Regions from separate parts of the Pseudoneobacillus rhizolycopersici genome, predicted to be linked through region 2. Evidence: a T-box and tRNA genes for the amino acid it is inferred to sense, from the RefSeq annotation. Region 2 holds a T-box; the other holds one or more tRNA genes.
The links. The T-box of region 2 lies ahead of glyQ (glycine--tRNA ligase subunit alpha). A T-box ahead of a tRNA ligase gene usually reads a tRNA of that ligase, here a tRNA-Gly.
Positions count from the first base shown of each region.

Region 1 (6,213 bases), on a different contig from region 2:
GTTGTCGACTGCTAACTTATTCATCTGGTTGATATCTCCATATTGGTGATAAGATACAATGGCTCGTATCCAAGACCCATGGCCGAAAACAAGTAGATTTCGGTACGATTTGTATTTTTCTAAAAAAGTCGTGATTCGCTTTTCTAGGTCATTAAGACTCTCACCTAATACGAGGTCCTTCGGAGAGTTTAGCCATCTCTCACCGTGTTGGACTATTAACTCTGATTTTGGAAGTCCTTCGAAAGGACCAAAATCCAATTCATCTAATAAGCTTTCCGTTTCCGCGGTTTTGCCGTAGAGAAATGCAGTTTGATGGGTTCTCTTTAGCCTGCTTGCTAGAATGATGTCAAAGGGGGCAAGAGTTTTTAATGTACGTTGGTTTTGAGAAATACCTTTTTGGAAAATTTCCGTCACAGGAGCGATGGAGATATCCTTCCGTCCTTGGAGCCAGGTTTTTTTATTCCAATCTGTAGGGAGATGACGAATTAATGTTATTTGCATGAATTATCCCTCCAGAAAAAAGGTTTCACTTCGCAACCCTAGCCGTTGTGTTTCTAACACTAGTACATCGTTTAATCGAACATTTCCAAGGTTGACATTTGGGCCGATTTCATTAATAAAGTACATTTGATGCTTAGCAGTCGGTGCCTCAAAGATGATATTCCGGCTGTCGATGTCATCTAGAATTTCACGAATTAGCCCTTGTTTAATTTGACCGCTTTTTTCATAAATGCCAGATGTGGCCGAATCTCTTCCTTCGGTTATGACATACTGACTGCCCGCTTGCAGTAATAGTTGTATTTCTTTCTTCCACTCCGAAATCGCCATATCTTTCCCAGCATCTTTAGAGCCAACTTCGGCAATTACATTAAAATCCTTTTTAATTTCATTGATGAGCTGAAGCCTCTCCTCTAGAGGTATATCTAACGTTCCATTAGAAATCTCAACCCATTCAATGCCAAGCTCATGCAAGGCTGATAAATACTCAGGAACCTTTTTTTGGTAAAAGCATTTTTCAAAAAAAGTTCCGCCACAATAAGGTTTAATCTGATGTTCTTTATAGAGAGCAATTTTCTCGCGTAATTTTGGGGTAACATAGGCTGAACCGATGCCAATTTTCGCGATATCAATCATGTGATCGTAATCCTCTAAAATACTTCGCAATTCGCCCAACGGAGTTCCAAAATCAATTACTGAGGTTAAGCCATAAGTGCGATGCCCGGAGGTTCGTTTTGGCACATTTAAAAAATCCATAGGGAAAGCGCCTCCTCTATTTTTCTAGGATAGACTATTCAATAACTGGGTAAATGTGTAAATAATGGGCGTTTTCTCTAGAAATTAGGCATTTGCCCGTTTGAATAAACCATCTGACTAAATCAAACAATAGATAGAGAATTATTTTTGTAAACAGGGGGTGTAGAACATTTGGCGAAGAAAAAAAACGGTGGGATGACGATTCTGGCCATCGGTTCCATTCCGCTTATTCTAGTTCTAGGGAACTCGATGCTCATTCCGATTCTCCCAAAGATGAAAACCGAGCTAGACATTTCTCAATTTCAAGTTAGTTTAATTATATCGGCTTTTTCGATTGCGGCTGCGATATCAATTCCGGTGCTTGGCTATTTATCTGACCGTTTTTCGCGGAAGGCAATTATTATTCCTGCTCTGATTTTATACGGAACGGGCGGGCTTCTCGCAGGAGCGGCAGCTGCTTGGTTTTCCAGTCCTTATACCTGGATTATGGCAGGGCGAATTATGCAAGGAATCGGTGCAGCCGGAACTGCACCTATTGCCATGGCTTTAACGGGGGATTTATTTAAAGGTGGCGAGCAAAGCCGGGTATTGGGGCTAGTGGAGGCATCAAATGGTTTTGGTAAGGTTATTAGTCCAATAATTGGATCGCTTTTGGCGTTATTGTTCTGGTATGCGGCCTTTTTCGCATTCCCATTATTTTGCATAATTTCTGTCCTATTGACGATATTTTTCATCAAAGAAAAGAAGGCTAAGAAAGAACCTCCACCAGTTGGAAAATATGTGAAAGGCTTAGCCTCTGTGTTTAAAACCGAGGGGCGATGGCTATTTGCCGCCTATTTAACAGGCGCTACTTGTTTGTTTACACTTTTTGGTATTCTATTTTATATCTCTGATATCTTAGAGAAGGACCATAACATTGATGGTGTACTAAAGGGAGCCATTTTGGCCATCCCGCTTTTATTTATGACGACAACGTCCTATATTACCGGAGCTAAAATTGGTAAAAAAATGCGCTTGATGAAAAAGTTAATTGTCATTGGGCTTCTTTTAATGACCATTTCATTTGCAACACTGATTTATTTTAAAAGTTTGATTCCGTTTTTTGCCATTTTAGTTATTAGCAGTATTGGAACCGGTCTAACACTTCCCTGCATCAATAGCTTTATTACCGGTTCAGTTCCAACCGATCGGCGCGGTTTTGTCACTTCATTGTATGGATCCGTCCGCTTCTTAGGAGTGGCGATTGGGCCACCGATATTTAGTAAGCTAATGGAATGGTCGCGAACAGGTATGTTTTTAACAACCGCGAGCCTTTGTTTACTTGCCTGTATTCTTTGCTTAATTTTAATCCATGTGGCTAAAAAAGAATCATCCAAAGAAAGCGACTCACTGTTTGATAAATTGCAGTTTACTTAGGATAGGAGAGGTTGCCATGCAAATTTATTTTTCCCCTGAGGTGCTAACTCAGCATTTCCAGGTATTAAATGTTGTTGATCAAAAAAATAAAGCTGTCGGAAATGTAGCTGTATTGTTTGACGAAAAAAAACTATATATATACGGAATATTAGAGGAAGAAGGGGTAGGGGAAGATTTTAAGGATTTGCTAACACCTTACTTGAAGGGATTGGCCAAAGCAAAGGAAGGTGTCGATATTTTTACTTGTATATATGTTGGTTGTAAAAAAATAAAACTTGATAAGGACGAGGAAGAATAACACAATTCCACAAATGCCCATAACAAGCTTCAAATGTAATTCATAAAGTGATTCTAGGAGTTTATCACGGCGAGTTATTTGACTAGTTAGAGGTGGCATGATGAGTATTGGTATGATGGTAATGGGGCTTTTTATTGGTTTTTTGGTAGGTCTTACGGGTGTTGGTGGAGCAGCGTTATTAACACCCGTTTTAGTTTTGTTAGGAATAAACCCAGCTTTAGCGGTAGGGACAGATTTAGCCTATAATTCAATAACAAAATTTTTTGGATCCGTCCAGCATTGGCGACAAAAGACGATTAACTTCAAATTAATGAAATACCTAGCATTAGGTAGTATTCCAAGTGCAATCGTAGCCGTTACGCTGCTACATTTATTTGAGGCATTTTTTGATAACCAAGAGCAAATCATCAAACATGCTCTCGGATATGTGCTAATCCTTGTTGCTATAACGACATTGTTCAAGACATTTATGAAAGAAAAGTTCGAGTGGAATTCGTTGCAGCTAAAGTCTTTGGAAGAAAAAAGGGGTTTAACGATCGGAATTGGTGTCTTCCTTGGTTTTATCGTTGGATTAACCTCCATTGGCTCTGGTTCGTTGTTCGCGGTGGCGATGCTTTACTTATATCGATTACGCCCATCCGAGTTGGTAGGCACGGACCTCGCCCACGCCTTTTTGTTGGTAACAGTTGCGGGACTGATGCACGCAGGGATCGGCAATGTTGATTATATGTTAATGTTAAATCTTTTGATCGGTTCAATACCAGGTGTACTTATGGGCAGCACATTGTCGTCTAAATTTCCCGCAAAACCTCTACGGGCAATCGTTGCGGTTATGATTTTAATCAGCGGTTTTAAATTGATATAACTGCTTTGTGAAGAGGAAGGGAAAGTGGGACCTTCCTCACTTTGCAAGGTGATATTACAAAAAATAACGATTTTCGACATATTTCCCGGAAAATATCTTGACCCTCTTGCTAAAAACGTGTAATATAAAGAGGTCAAACGGCTACCAATTTATTTGCGGGTGTAGTTTAGTGGTAAAACCTCAGCCTTCCAAGCTGATGTTGTGGGTTCGATTCCCATCACCCGCTCCATACATACTTGTGAACCAACGCAGTGTTTTATTTCTTAGGGAAATAAAGCGCTGCGTTTTTTATTATTATTATCGTAGGACCAAAGCACTGTTTTTGGTGAAATGTTACAAATTGTTCAATACTTTCCTTCGATATGAAAAGGAGATTGTCTTTTTACATCGAATGTATTAGAGATTTTACTTTTGAGGAGGTTAATGATGAAGAAACTGGTTATAATTTTAGGTGGTTTTGTGATGGCTTTTGGGTTGATGTTTGTATCTGCTGGAAATTCGGTATTGGCTCATGAAGGTGATGATTGTGGTTGCCCAAATGTAGAAATGATTGTCGGAGCAGAGAAAAACAAAATGGTTGCTGAACTATTAAAAAGTAATGGATTTAAGGACTTTAAAAAGTCTTTAATGGAAAATGGCTATTCTTATCGTGGTGTACATGATATCGAGGTTGCCAACTTTATTGATTATGGTTTTATTGCGATTGCTGTTCCCTTTATTAATAAGGATGGTGCAGTTGAGATGAAAGTATTTGTTGATGGAGTATATATGGAGTTTGCACCTATTTAATAAGGGAAAAAGGCTAGCACTACGCTAGCTTTTTTACTTCATAATTTCAAATCGCCCATCCCCACCATGAATTTGAATAAACATATTCATTAACGATTCTGTGAGTTTTTGCCCGTTTTCCAATGGTTGCGATGGCCTTAAATATACAATTTGCAAAGCAGATGTTGTTTCCGTCGTAACGGCAGTTCGAGTCGAATCGACAAATGGACTCCCAAAAGCGCCGTCTGAGTCCACCGAGACAATTAATTTTTCGGCTGTGTTCGCCCTACCATTCAATCCGTTATACTCTTCGTCTGTCTCACCCAATCTGATAGTGACATCTCCATTAATTTTATTTGCATCATACACGCCCATCGGGATTTGATATTGCAAGGAAAAGAAGTTATTGATGTCAATCGCGCTTTGGTTCGTTTCAATGAAGCTCTGCTTTTTGATTCGCCGGTAAAGGGCTTCGACGGATGGGCGATAGCGGTTTGGATCTTTCCCGGTTGTTTTAAAAATCTCGCGCCACTCTCTGATTCCTTCAAGTTCGTTGACATTTTCCTCTTCTAAATCAAAGAATATCGATTCCTGAAATAATCGCAATCTGCCTTTCAGCATCTGAGGAGAATCGGAAACAGTAATATTTTGATAGTGAATGACTCCGATTTTGAAATTAGGAATGATCCTCTTGAGATCCTCTGAAATGTTAATTTCCAAGGTTTCCACCCTCCAAAAATTGATAAAAATAGTTTATCATATGAATGGTATAAATAAAAAGAAAAGGGGGAAGCGGAGTGCGTTTACAATCTCTAAAAGAAGAAATTATTCAATACAGCAAAGAAATTGGCATCGATAAAATTGGCTTTGCCTCGGCGGAACCTTTTACAGAGTTAAAAGCTAGGCTCTTGCGGCAACAGGAATTAGGCTATCAATCTGGGTTCGAGGAGTCCGATATTGAAAAGCGTGTTAATCCGAAATTGTTGTTAGACGGGGCGCAATCGATTATTTCAATTGCCTTGGCCTATCCTTCTAAAATGAAAATTCGTGTCACTAGTAAAAAGGGTGAACGAAGAGGGATTTTTTGCCGCGCTTCCTGGGGCGTTGATTACCACCATATCCTTCGTGACCGACTAAGTAAATTGGAAGAATTTATTTTGTCAAAAGTACCCCAGGCGAAGTTGAAAACGATGGTTGATACCGGTGAGCTTTCTGACCGTGCTGTCGCCGAACGTGCTGGAATTGGTTGGAGCGGTAAAAACTGCGCGATTATTACCCCTGAGTTTGGATCGTTTGTTTATCTAGGTGAAATGATTACAAATATTCCGTTTGAACCGGATATACCAATTGAGGATCAATGTGGCGATTGTACGCTTTGCTTGGAAGCTTGTCCAACTGGTGCCCTTGTGCAAGGGGGGCAAATCAATGCTCAGCGCTGTGTAAGTTTTTTAACTCAGACAAAAGATTATCTCCCAGACGAATTTCGTGAAGCTGTCGGCAATCGGATATATGGTTGCGATTCCTGCCAAACTGCCTGCCCAAAAAATAAAGGCAAAAACTTCTACTTTCATACAGAAATGGAGCCGGATTCTGAAACTGTTAAGCCTTTGCT
Region 1 covers NZ_JBTOOE010000018.1:66,037-72,249, forward strand. Annotated here, with positions in the region: gene ACX9YW_RS16720 (histidine phosphatase family protein) at 1-501, opposite strand, end outside; gene ACX9YW_RS16725 (phosphosulfolactate synthase) at 505-1,254, opposite strand; gene ACX9YW_RS16730 (MFS transporter) at 1,450-2,670, shown strand; gene ACX9YW_RS16735 (hypothetical protein) at 2,687-2,968, shown strand; gene ACX9YW_RS16740 (sulfite exporter TauE/SafE family protein) at 3,069-3,833, shown strand; tRNA gene ACX9YW_RS16745 (tRNA-Gly) at 3,989-4,062, shown strand; gene ACX9YW_RS16750 (hypothetical protein) at 4,260-4,622, shown strand; gene ACX9YW_RS16755 (B3/B4 domain-containing protein) at 4,656-5,321, opposite strand; gene queG (tRNA epoxyqueuosine(34) reductase QueG) at 5,399-6,213, shown strand, end outside.
Region 1: it has a tRNA-Gly gene. The T-box ahead of glyQ (glycine--tRNA ligase subunit alpha) is inferred to sense a tRNA for this amino acid. The anticodon was not compared.

Region 2 (6,213 bases):
CGATTAAATCACAAGCATATACCCCAGCTTCAAGAGACTTTTCTTTTATGTATTCTCTCATTTCCGGTTTAACTAGTGTAAAAGCTAACATTCCTTTATCGAATTTGGCAAGCGAGATAACCTCGTCAATATTTTCGTTATCTTCAACATAAGGAAAGCGTTTTAATATAAAATTAGCATTATTAAATTGACTTATCGCGGCTTTTGTAACTAATTCAGCCGTTTCACCAACTGAATCAGAGACGACATAAATAACGGTATTCAAATTTTATTTACTCCTCTCTTTAACGTCATTGGTCCTGAGCAAGGGACAAAAAGGCTTTTGTAATATTCGTTTTCGTAATTCTTCCAATAACCTCATAGCCTTTTTCTGTTTCCTTCACAATCGGCAATGCATCAATTTGCTTTTCGATTAATTTTTGAGCTGCATCTATTAATAAATCCTCTTTTTTACACATCGTTATGTTGGGCATCCGAGTCATAATAATATGCACTGGAATAGTCGTTAAGTCCTGTTTTCCTAAGCTTGCCCGTAACAAATCCTTCCGTGATAATACCCCCACCAGTTTGGATGTTTGGTCAACTACAAATAGTGTTCCAACATCCTCTAAGAACATTGTACAAATGGCATCATAAACAGAGATATTTTCATTTACTACTACCGGAATCGATTGGAAATCCTTCACATAAAGTTTCTGTAAATTTTCAGTCAATAACTGTGTTCCGGATTTACCTGTATAAAAATACCCGACCCTTGGCCTAGCATCCAAATACCCTGCCATAGTTAAAATCGCTAAATCGGGTCTTAATGTCGCTCTAGTTAAGTTTAATTGTTCGGCAATTTGTTCTCCAGTAATTGGTCCATTATCCTTTACAATCTGCAAGATTATCTCTTGCCGTTTAGTTAATTCGATTGTCATCACCACCCAACACAAATCTCCCAAAAATTCATATGACTCTATTATATACTTTTAAAACAAAAAGAAAAACAGTCTGCCACGCATATGGCAGACACTTTTGATTATTTCACAATAATTTCATTTACTTTTGCAAAGTTTAGGATGAATCTTGCGAGTTTGGCAAGCAGGCTCAGGCGGTTGGTTTTGAGCTCTTCGTTTTCAACCATAACCATAGTGTGATCGAAATAAGCGTTGATAGCTGGCTTTAATGAAACTAATAACTCAAAATATTGATCGTCAGTTATAGATTCGGATAAAGAGCCTTCAAGATCAATAATTTTCTGATATAAGCTTACTTCATGCTCATTTTCGAATAAATCCTTGTTTATTTCAGCTGGTTTTTCGAGTTTCCCAGTAATGTTCAATACCCTGCTCAATGACTCGATATCTTCTTTGAAATGATCGGTTGCTTTATTCGTTTCTAATAACTGAGCTTTATTAACAAGGGATGTAACATTAGCAATGCGATTTCCTAAAACAGCATCAATAATATCGTAACGAATTCCTTTCTCTTGCAATAAATGCTTCAATCTTAACTTAAAGAAAGAAAGTAACTCCACTTTAATGTCTTCAACAGATTTCTTTTGGAATCCTGCCTTTTCGGTAAGCTGCAAGGAGATTTCAAGTAATTCCTCAAAGGCAATGCTCCACTTTTTATCCAATAAAATTTGAATAACCCCTGTTGCCTGACGTCTTAACGCATATGGGTCCTGTGAACCGCTAGGAATTTTGCCAATCGCAAAAAAAGAGGTGATGGTATCGAGTTTATCAGCGATGGCTAAAATTGCCCCCACATTACTACTTGGGGTGCTGTCCTCTGAGTTTCGCGGCATATAATGTTCATTAATAGCCGTTGCAACTGCCGCAACCTCACCTTTTTGTAGGGCGTATTTTTCTCCCATTTGCCCTTGTAACTCCGGAAATTCATAAACCATGTTGGTCACTAAATCAAATTTACAAATCTCAGCAGCTCGGTTAACTGCTTTTTGCTCATCTGCAGTAGCATGAACTAGATTGGAGATTTCATTAGCAAACGCTTGTACTCTATCGTTCTTTTCGGACAATGTTCCAATTTCTTCATGGTAAACAATTGATGTTAATTTCTTTAAGCAATCAGCAATGTCTAGTTTTTGATCTTCCTTATAAAAAAATGCTGCATCGGAGAGTCTTGCTCTTAATACTTTCTCATTTCCTTTTGCAACCGTGTCCAAATGCATATGGTCGCCGTTTCGTACAGTTACAAAGAAAGGTAAAAGCTCGCCCTCTTTTGATTTAACCGGGAAGTAACGCTGATGTTCTTTCATAGAAGTAATTAATACCTGCTCAGGGATCTCTAAAAAAGATTCTTCAAATTTACCAAATAAAACGGTAGGGTATTCGACAAGATTATTAACTTCTTCTAGTAATTCCTCATCCATCGGAATAACCCAGCCATTTTCATCCATTAAGTTATCAATTTGTGAGATTATTGCCTTTTTTCTTTCCTCGGCATTTACAATCACAAACTGACTTAATAATGTCTGAACGTATTCATTTGGTTGATTAATCGTAATTCGTTCTCCAAGAAAACGATGTCCAAAAGAGAAACGGTCTGTTTCAACATTAGCAATATTAAAGGGGATGATTTCATTTCCAAATAAGGCAACCAACCACTTGATAGGGCGAACATATTTTAGCTCTTGGTCTGCCCAACGCATGTTCTTTGGAAAATATAAATCTGTCACCACTTGTTTTAAATGTGGTAAAAGTTCTTTTGTCTCTTTACCCTTGATAAACTTTTGGACATGAGCATATTCGATTCCATTAATTTCTTTAAAATAAATATCTTCAACCGCAGCACCCTGACCTTTAGTAAAACCAATTGCTGCCTTGCTCCATTCGCCATTTTCGGCTTGGGCTATTTTTTTAGCTGGCCCTTTTGCTTCCTCATGAATATCCTCTTGCTCCTCACTAATCCCTTCAATCAACAAGGCTAAACGTCGTGGTGTAGAATAGCGGTGAATATATTGATAACCAATTTTATTTTCCTCTAACCATGCGCTCACTTTTTCCTCTAATTGTCGAATCGTATCCGTAATAAAGCGCGCCGGCATTTCTTCTAAACCAATTTCAAGCAATACATCACGTTTATTCATGATGATCTGTCTCCTCTCTCTTTAAGATTGGAAATCCTAGTTTTTCTCGCTCTTCATAAAAAGTTTTAGCCACTTTACGTGCCAAATTACGGCAACGCCCGATATAGCCAGTTCTTTCAGTTACCGAAATGGCTCCGCGTGCATCCAAAAGATTAAATACATGGGAACATTTTAAAACATAATCATAAGCAGGATGAACCAGCCCATTTTCCATTTGCTTATGGGCCTCTTGTTCATAAATCGAAAAAAGATTAAAAAGCATCTCAATATTGGATGTTTCAAATGTATATTTGGAATGCTCATATTCGGGCTGTAAAAAAATATCTCTGACAGTAAATCCATTTGTCCATTCTAATTCAAACACATTTTCCTTGTCTTGAATATAGGATGCTAGTCTTTCAATTCCGTAAGTAATTTCAACAGAAACTGGTTTACATTCAAGCCCACCTACTTGTTGGAAATACGTAAACTGTGTGATTTCCATACCATCTAACCAAACTTCCCATCCTAGACCTGCACAACCTAAAGAAGGATTCTCCCAATTATCTTCTACAAACCGAATGTCATGCTCCAATGGATTAATTCCTAGAGCCCTTAATGAATCAAGATAAAGTTCCTGAATATTATCAGGTGACGGCTTCATGATGACTTGAAATTGGTGATGTTGATAAAGGCGATTTGGGTTTTCCCCGTATCTACCATCAGCTGGTCGACGGGAAGGCTCCACATAGGCCACATTCCAAGGCTCAGGTCCAATGGCACGAAGGAATGTGTACGGGCTCATCGTACCTGCCCCTTTTTCCACATCATATGCCTGCATCAGAATGCAACCTTGATCAGACCAATGCTTTTGTAATGTTAAAATCATGTTTTGGATATTCATTAATAAAACACCTCCAGTAAAATAAACAACAAAAAAACTCCCGTGCCTTATGCCTTAAGCATAGGGACGAGAGTTACCCGCGGTTCCACCCTAATTACTACTAATAGTAGTCACTTTCTTTAAATGCTGCTCCAGAACGCCTTCCTTAATGCTCTATACCCTAGCTCGCACCAACCTAGGTTCGCTTTTATAGAGGAAATCAAGTACTACTCTCCTTCGTTGCAACTATTCATATGTAAGATATTATATTAAAAATAACTTCAATGTCAACATTCCATTAGACTCTTTTCGTAAACTTTGTTGTTTACAGAGCTAGGCTTAGCTTAAAGTTTATTACGAAATTGTCCCATTTGATTAAGAAACCGTTTCGATTTTAAATGCAATCCTGAGTATTCCTCATAATAGGCATCGATCACCGTTTTTAATTCTTTTTTTGTGTCTTCTTTTACCGAAATCGTCCCTAACCTAGAAAGATCTAAATAATAAAAAATTCTTAGCAGTTTTAAGGTGGCAATTGAAATTTTAAAATGGTAGGGATCTTTTTCTAAACATCGGTGGCAGATAAAGCCATTTTCACGAATGGAAAAGCTAAAATGTCCATCCGTTTGACCACAAATAGCACAACCATTTAAATTTGGATATAGACCAAGGGAATTTAACATTTTCATTTCAAAAATATGAATCATTATATCAGGGTCATATTCCTCATTTAAATAGTTTAACGTTTGATACAATAGCTCAAAAAAATACGGATTTATTTTTTTTTCATCCGTACATTTATCAGCTAATTCTAATATGTAACTGGCATAAGCAGTAATAATAATATCCTCGCGAACTCCTCGAAAAGTAGAAATTAGTTCTCCCTGCTGTAGGTTCCCTAATCCGCTTCCTTTTTGGATTAGAAAATAACCGTAAGAAAAAAGCTGAGTGATGGCAGCCAATCGACTATTTGGCTTTTTAGCGCCACGTGCCATCACTCCGATTTTTCCCCATTCGCGGGTATATAAAGTTACAATCTTATTTGTCTCTCCGTAATCGGCCGTCCTAATAACGATGCCTTCACATTTTTGAAGCATCTAGCTTCACCATCCAATGGTTATGAGATGGGAAAATCAACCTCTGCTAGCTCTTCGTCCGAATTTCTGGGTATTTCTTGCTTTTCCTTCTCTAACTCTTTAAAGATTAGATAAGTGTCAATATTACCTGTTTGTGAAAAGACCTTCCAGGTAAAATCTAACATCGAAAACCCCACCTTTCAATTTTTGACTAGCGCTGTAAATCCCAAACCCTTAAATTTATCATTGCCAAACTTAGAAAAATTCATGATACGAAAATATTACTAATGTCACCAATGCATAATCTTCAATAATCGATAATATGGTTTAAAGGTATGTGCTAATATTCATCTTCACGGAAACCATAATCTCGCAGCTGGGATTGCTTATTCCGCCAGTCCTTTTGTACTTTTACCCATAGCTCTAAAAACACTTTAGATCCAAGAAGGTTTTCAATATCGATGCGGGCGAGCTTGCCAATTTCCTTTAACATACTGCCTTGTTTACCAATAATAATCCCTTTTTGGGAATCCCTTTCTACAATCACTGTTGCCATGACATGTATGAGATCTTTGTCCTCACGACGTTCCATTTTGTCAATCACTACTGCTAACGAATGGGGGATTTCTTCACGTGTCAGATGTAATGCCTTTTCTCGAATCAGTTCTGAGACGATGAATCTTTCAGGGTGGTCTGTCACCTGGTCAGCAGGATAGTATTGTGGACCCTCTGGTAAATACTTTTTGATTATTTCAAGCAAATGGTCCACATTATTTCCTTCTAAAGCTGATATAGGGACAATTTCCTTAAAAGAGTATTTTTCCTTATATGATTCAATAACAGTAAACAGTTCATCTGGATGGATTTTGTCTATTTTATTTATGATTAAAAAAATTGGCGTCTCAACTGTCTGAAATTTTTCGATAATAAATTCTTCACCACGACCAAACCCCTCTTCAGCGTTTACCATAAAAAGAATTAAATCGACACCTTTTAACGTATTCGTTGCTACCTTCATCATAAAGTCGCCTAATTTATGCTTTGGCTTATGGATTCCAGGCGTGTCGATGAAAACAAGTTGCGCATCCGAAGTTGTTAATACCCCTTGAACCTTATTCCGAGTTGTTTGCGGTTTATCACTCATAATGGCAATTTTTTGACCAATGACACGATTGAGAAAT
Region 2 covers NZ_JBTOOE010000002.1:95,096-101,308, reverse strand. Annotated here, with positions in the region: gene ACX9YW_RS03075 (pyruvate, water dikinase regulatory protein) at 1-265, opposite strand, end outside; gene ccpN (transcriptional regulator CcpN) at 291-920, opposite strand; gene glyS (glycine--tRNA ligase subunit beta) at 1,022-3,094, opposite strand; gene glyQ (glycine--tRNA ligase subunit alpha) at 3,087-3,977, opposite strand; T-box leader at 4,037-4,206, opposite strand; gene recO (DNA repair protein RecO) at 4,301-5,053, opposite strand; gene ACX9YW_RS03050 (YqzL family protein) at 5,074-5,217, opposite strand; gene era (GTPase Era) at 5,373-6,213, opposite strand, start outside.